DNA from 2 places in the Parashewanella sp. 2210YD4-3 genome. Region 2 is predicted to be linked to the other one. Evidence: predicted binding sites of a transcription regulator. Region 2 holds the regulator's gene; the other holds the start of a gene.
What was found. Region 2 encodes FliA, which starts transcription of late flagellar genes. Its sites were predicted from a motif close to CTAAAGNTNNNNNNNNNNNNGCCGATA; they were not measured.
Positions count from the first base shown of each region.

Region 1: the regulator FliA is predicted to act here: its motif matches at 1,829-1,855, upstream of AC1EU0_RS13165 (VC2046/SO_2500 family protein).

Region 1 covers NZ_JBWQOG010000008.1:95,798-99,209, forward strand. The annotation lists gene AC1EU0_RS13140 (hypothetical protein) at 1-254, opposite strand, end outside; gene AC1EU0_RS13145 (PLP-dependent cysteine synthase family protein) at 315-1,361, opposite strand; tRNA gene AC1EU0_RS13150 (tRNA-Tyr) at 1,437-1,521, opposite strand; tRNA gene AC1EU0_RS13155 (tRNA-Tyr) at 1,564-1,648, opposite strand; tRNA gene AC1EU0_RS13160 (tRNA-Tyr) at 1,680-1,764, opposite strand; gene AC1EU0_RS13165 (VC2046/SO_2500 family protein) at 1,890-2,324, shown strand; gene AC1EU0_RS13170 (DUF406 family protein) at 2,389-2,679, shown strand; gene AC1EU0_RS13175 (sensor domain-containing phosphodiesterase) at 2,775-3,412, shown strand, end outside.
Region 2 covers NZ_JBWQOG010000004.1:150,575-153,986, forward strand. The annotation lists gene AC1EU0_RS07875 (protein phosphatase CheZ) at 1-244, opposite strand, end outside; gene cheY (chemotaxis response regulator CheY) at 263-646, opposite strand; gene AC1EU0_RS07885 (RNA polymerase sigma factor FliA) at 827-1,546, opposite strand; gene AC1EU0_RS07890 (MinD/ParA family protein) at 1,539-2,417, opposite strand; gene flhF (flagellar biosynthesis GTPase FlhF) at 2,476-3,412, opposite strand, start outside.

The DNA.
Region 1 (3,412 bases), on a different contig from region 2:
CTGTCCTTCATTGTCCACTGCTTTGAGTTCGTAGCGTCAGTATTTTTAGGCTTTCCGTAGAAAACCTGCCTTTCTGGATCTTGTATGATTTGTACATTTGTGTGAAATGTTGAATTCTGTGTTGTTGGGCCGTTTGACTCTGTTACTTGATACTTTACATCCAAAGTTAGTGTTACAGCTGGAGGGTAGCCGTCGGCTACACCATTGGGTTGAGGGGCGGAATCCGTGAGGTTAGCTGATAGTTGAGTAGCCATAACAATACAAATAATAAGTTTGTTTCATTGTTATATTAACGAGTTACAAATCCTAGTTAATTATTGTTTAAGCTGTTCCAGCCAAGATACAGATTTTGACAAATCACCAATATTATCCGTTACCCACTTGTCATCATAATAGGTATCTAAATATCGGGTTCCTGAGTCACAAAGTAAGGTGACAATTGAGCCTGTTTCACCATTGTTTTTCATTTCTTCAGCAAGCAGCAAAGCACCATATAAATTCGTACCTGTTGATGCACCCGCTTTCTTCCCTATAATTTGTTCAAGCCAATGAATTGTCGCGATTGAAGCTGTATCAGGTATTTTCAGCATATGATCAACCACACCAGAAATAAAAGACGGTTCGACACGTGGACGACCAATCCCCTCTATTTTGCTGCCATTGTCACAGGTAAGTGCTTTATTACCAGTTTGATAGTAATCGTAGAAAACGGAGTTGTCAGAGTCCACAACACAGAGCTTAGTGTCTAATGCCTGATAACGAAGATAACGACCTATGGTTGCTGATGTTCCCCCTGTTCCTGGGCTCATTACAATCCACTTAGGAATAGGGTGTGGCTCTCGTGTCATTTGAGTGAAAATGGAATCGGCAATATTGTTGTTTCCACGCCAGTCAGTGGCACGTTCAGCATAAGTAAACTGATCCATATAATGACCGTTCAATTCTGCAGCTAAACGTTCTGATTCGGCATAAATCTCGCTGGAGTGATCGACAAAATGGCATTTGCCACCATAAAACTCAATTTGTTGGATTTTCTTTTTAGCCGTGCTGCTTGGCATCACTGCAATAAAAGGTAGACCGAGCAGTCTTGCAAAATAGGCTTCAGAAACTGCGGTACTGCCAGAGGAGGACTCAATAATCGGAGTATCTTCTTTTACCCAGCCATTACAGATGGCATAAAGAAACAAAGAGCGTGCAAGACGATGTTTTAAACTCCCTGTTGGGTGAGTGCTTTCGTCTTTTAGGTAAATATCAATGCCAGTAAGGCTAGGAATATCTAATTTGATCAAGTGAGTGTCAGCACTTCGCTGATAATCAGCTTCGATTTTTTGTATTGCTTGTTTTACCCAAGAGTTGCTCATTGAAAATTCCGACTAAATGACATTCTTATCAAAGAATAAATAAGTACAGAAGAAAAAGCTACTAAGGTAGAGAAATGGTGGAGGGAGAAGGATTCGAACCTTCGAAGGCGGAGCCGTCAGATTTACAGTCTGATCCCTTTGGCCACTCGGGAACCCCTCCACATTTGGAATTGTTTGTTACTTCAAAATAAGAATAAATAAATGGTGGAGGGAGAAGGATTCGAACCTTCGAAGGCGGAGCCGTCAGATTTACAGTCTGATCCCTTTGGCCACTCGGGAACCCCTCCATGACTATTTATTTCTATTTTGTGTGCAAAATGGTGGAGGGAGAAGGATTCGAACCTTCGAAGGCGGAGCCGTCAGATTTACAGTCTGATCCCTTTGGCCACTCGGGAACCCCTCCTTATTTTGCGGCGGCAATAGTAGTGTTAATTTCTCAAACTGTAAAGGGTGAAAGTCAAATAAAGCTAAAGTTCTAGCTCGTATGGTCGATAAACTATCAAAGAACGTCTTATTTGATGAAAGTTTATGCAGTTGACGCCAGTAATAGTAAATGAGTTAGATATAGGAGGCCAATTAAATAAGGCCACCACATCTAACCATCGCAGCGAGTTTTCGCTGTTACTGACACTGATGTCTCAAGACGTTCGAGCCATGGCGCCCTTTTCTGAATCATGCAGCCAAAGTCTAGTGGCCGATATGTCAAAAGATTCAGCCCCAACCGATCATGGCTCTGTATTTCAGCAACATGGATTAACGGAATTCCGATTACAGAATGAACTAAAGCCAGAAGCTCTTATTACTCGAGGGGCTAGGTGCTTTGGTCTGCACGAAGCCATTAAAAATTGTGACATCCATGTTCAGCTAAAACATAATTCTGCCAAACAAAACCAAAAAAAATTAGAGCTAAATTTGGTCGAGAGCATTCAAAAGCAGGAGCAAATGCTCGATTTAGTGATCTAAATCAGAGTTGAGGAAGATGTCGGTGACATATAATGCCGACTCTTTCTAAATAAAGAGGTCTGCCATGAAAAGCATTAAACAAAACCAGTCATTGGATGTAAATGATACATGCAATACGTGTGGTGCTTTTGTTGATGTTGGTGCCGTTATTGGTGAGGATGATAAACAGCTAGTGGTTTCTTTATCTGGTGATAGGGCTGAGCAAGAAGCTCAGCATTTAATCGGAGCAGCTACGAGTCAATTTAGCGATGTGAGCTATCATCTTGATTCGATTAGCAATGAGTTAGTATTAACTCTCGATTTTGCTGTTGCGGTAGAGAAGATGCTCTTTCAAATGCAAAATAAACTAGCATAAAATATTGTCATTTAGACAGTGCAGGCTTGAATTACACTCTTTTTATAAAGTAATCTTTGGCCTCATTGAAGGTTTGGCTTTCATAAGGGATATATGTGAAGCGTCGTAAGTATCAGCACATTGTTGAAACCATAGTTAACTCAGAGCAAAAGCAGCAAGGGAACCTCAGAGAAACAGCCGAGTTGGTTACTGAGTTGTTACTTAAGCACCTAAACATCACTGGTGTCAGTGTTTGGTTGTTTAATCGTGCTCAAGAGGCGCTAAGTCTAGTTTCTCATAGTGGGCTGAAAAGCATCAAGGATGGTGAAAATTTCGTCCAAATTAGCATCTACCCAAATTATTTAAAGCAACTTAAAAACTGCCGAGTCATTGATGTTAACGATACTTCGAAAGATCCAAGAATCGAAGAGCTTATCGCCAATTATATTAAGCCTAGTAATATTAAGTCTTTTCTAGATGTGCCTATTCGTATCAATGGTCATCTTGAAGGTGTCATTAATATAGAGCGAACTGATGAGCAAAAAAATTGGACGGATAGCGAAATTGATATCGCCTCTCAGCTTGCAGACCAATTAGCATTAACTCTAGCTACCAAGAATACCTATGCACAGGATGAGCAGTTATCTTTGTTCAAATGCGCCGCCGAACAAGCTCAGCAAATTTTCATGATCATAAACATGGAAACCCGAATGGTAGAGTTTGTAAATGATGCTTATGAAAAAATCACCGGAGA
Region 2 (3,412 bases):
GTTCCTTTGCATCAGGTATTTCATTATTGGTTAAATCAGTGAGGCGGCTATCAACTTGAAAGTCGACCAATGCACTATGCAGGTCACGTGTCAGCTTACCAATTTCCTCGTAGAGCTCATTTTGAATAGGCAACGAAATCTCTTTAATGATTTCATCTGCTTGTTGTTGCTCTCCTGCAGATAGAAGTTCAACTAGCTGTTGCGCCTGCTCAAGAGTGATCAGGCCTGATATTTCTTCCGACATACAACGTCCTTGCTCAGGTTAGCCCAGTCTTTCGAAAACTTTATCAAGCTTCTCTTTTAGGGTGGCTGCAGTAAATGGTTTTACTACATAGCCGTTAACACCAGCTTGAGCAGCAGCAATAATTTGCTCACGCTTTGCTTCAGCTGTCACCATAAGTACAGGAATAGATTTGAGTTTCTCATCAGCTCGAATGGCCTTAAGTAAGTCAATTCCCTGCATACCGGGCATATTCCAATCAGTGACCACAAAGTCAAAGTCGCCTTTTTGCAGCATAGGTAGTGCGGTGGTTCCGTCATCGGCTTCTTGGGTGTTATTAAATCCCAAATCCCGCAACAAGTTTTTAATGATACGTCTCATTGTTGAGAAGTCATCAACAATAAGTATCTTCATATTCTTGTCCAAGGTTTCCTCCAAGGGCTTTTGTAATCTTATCTTTATGGTAAAAGCGAACGGAAACTTAATTAGACAAAGTTAAACAACCAATTAGTATTTGGATATCCAAACTGGCCGTAGCGCATCTAACAAGGATTTCCCATCAATCAAAAGTAGCTATCTATAAGCCACTATACAGTTTTTGCTTTTTTAATTTTGCGTCCAGTCTCTCAGCTTACCTTTAAGCCTGAGCATGGCTTGACTCAATATTTGGCTTACCCTTGACTCACTCACTTCAAGAATAGCGCCAATTTCTTTTAAATTAAGAGCTTCGTCATAATACAGTGATAGCACTAAAGCATCTCGTTCAGGCAATTGTTTAATGCCTTCAACTAACGCTTTTTGAAAATTTTGCTCTGATAGAGCATCAAAAGCACGATCTTCAGGCTGCTGCTCTTCACGGATCACGTCATGCGAAACGCCTAAATCTTCAAAACCAACGATTTTTCCTGTCGCCACATCATTTAAAATATGGTGATATTCTTCAATTGGTATATTTAATTCGGCCGCAATCTCAATATCTGAAGCTTCTCTTCCTAATTCTTGCTCAAGCTTCTTTATCACCTGATCAACCATACGTTGATTTCGATGAACCGACCGTGGCACCCAATCTCCTCGACGAATTTCATCCAACATGGCGCCTCGTATGCGAATGCCAGCAAACGTTTCAAACTTTGCACCTTTACCGCTGTCGAATTTACCTGAGGCTTCTAAAAGCCCCATCATTCCGGCTTGTAATAGGTCGTCAAGTTGAACAGATGCTGGAAGTCTCGCTAGAAGGTGGTGAGCGATTTTCTTAACCAGTGGAGCATACTGTTCGACTACATTTGTCCTATCGTCAAAACTAGTATACGCAGCGGCCTTATTCACTCACATCGTCCTCTTGCTCAGGCCTTTTAACCAAGCGTTCAATAAAGAACTCTAGGTGACCACCAGGCTGCTCAGGAATGGGCCAATTGGTGATTTTGTTGGCTAAACTGTGGTAAGCAATGGTCGAAGGTGATTTTGGAAAAGCTTCAACAACTAACTTTTGTTTGCGCACTGATTTTCGAACATTTTCATCATAAGGAACAGTGGCAACTAATTCCAAAGCAACATCGAGAAAGCGATCGGTAACTTTACTTAACTTCGCAAACAACTCCATTCCTTCTCTAAGAGAACGAACCATGTTTGCAACAATTTTAAAACGGAACACGCCATGTTCACGGCTAAGTATTTTTATCAATGCATAAGCATCGGTAATAGATGTTGGTTCATCGCATACGACAATTAGCACGTCTTGAGAGGCTCTTGCGAAACTCAGCACCATATCTGATATGCCTGCTGCGGTATCCACAATGAGCACATCAAATTGTGTTTTCATTTCACTAAATGCACGGATCAATCCAACGTGTTGAGCAGATGTAAGCTCAACCATGTTTTGTGAACCTGATGTAGCCGGTATGATTCCTATCCCTTTAGGGCCGCGAACAATAACATCATCCAATTCGGCTTCACCGGTAAGAACATGGGAAAGGTTTTTTTCAGCACGGATACCTAACATGACATCGACATTAGCCAAACCTAAATCAGCATCTAGTACTAGTACTCGCTTGCCTTTTTCAGCTAAAGCCACTGCAGTATTAATGGAAACACTGGTTTTACCAACACCACCTTTACCACCACTTACAGCAATAACTTTCACTTTTTCATTATTAGGTTGATTTATCATACGTAAACCGCTTGCTTGATCTTGGGTCATAGCTTTACTCAAACTGCCAAAGCGAATTTATTCGCTTTACCTGCTATTAAATCTGTCATTAATGTTGGTAGTGTTCGTTTTGTCGAACTTCCCAGTCAGAATTCGTATTATGTACGAAATCAGGATTGGATTCATCTAAAACTGACAATGCTTGTTTGGCTAATTTTAAAGAATCTGCCACATGCATATCTTCAGGAACTCGCTGTCCATCTGTCACGTAACCAAGAGAGAGTTGATTTTCAATCACTACACTCAAGGCTCCAGCTAATGAAACCGATTCGTCTAATTTAGTTAATATTGCACCAGCTAATGGAACACGCTGAAAATGCTCTACCGCTTCTTGCAACACTCGACGCTGGGATGTTGCAGACAATACCAGATAATTGCGAATAGGTATGCGTTTATTTTCTGCTAAGTTGTCTAATTGTTGATATAGACGCAGATCTCTTTGCCCCATACCCGCTGTATCTATCAATATTAGTTTACGATTTCTAAATTGATAGAGTATTTGTTCCAACTCTGGTAAGTCATGAGCTAGTTTTACTGGGCACCCCATAATTTTGCCATAAGTGGCTAGTTGCTCATAGGCTCCAATACGATAATGGTCCATAGTAATTAACGCCACTTGGTCACTGCCGTGCATCGCTGCAAATCTGGCTGCAATTTTCGCTAAGCTCGTGGTTTTTCCAACTCCAGTAGGACCTACTAACGCTACGACTCCGCCACGTTTTACAATATCATCGCCTTGGTTGTCGAGTAAATTTGCTAAATTTTGAGGTAGAACGCTCACCAATTCGGCAGGTGAATAATGTGATGCTAATTCTGCTAGCTGTTTAGCTATTGGCATAGTGAATTCAGCTTCAATTAGTTTTGTTTCCAGCATTGCTCCAATAGGATCAACTCGCTGCTTTTGTTCGTGCAACAGGCTAGAAACTTGATGGGTTAATAAGTTACGCAGAGAAGCTAACTCATCTCGCATCTGTTGCATTTCATTA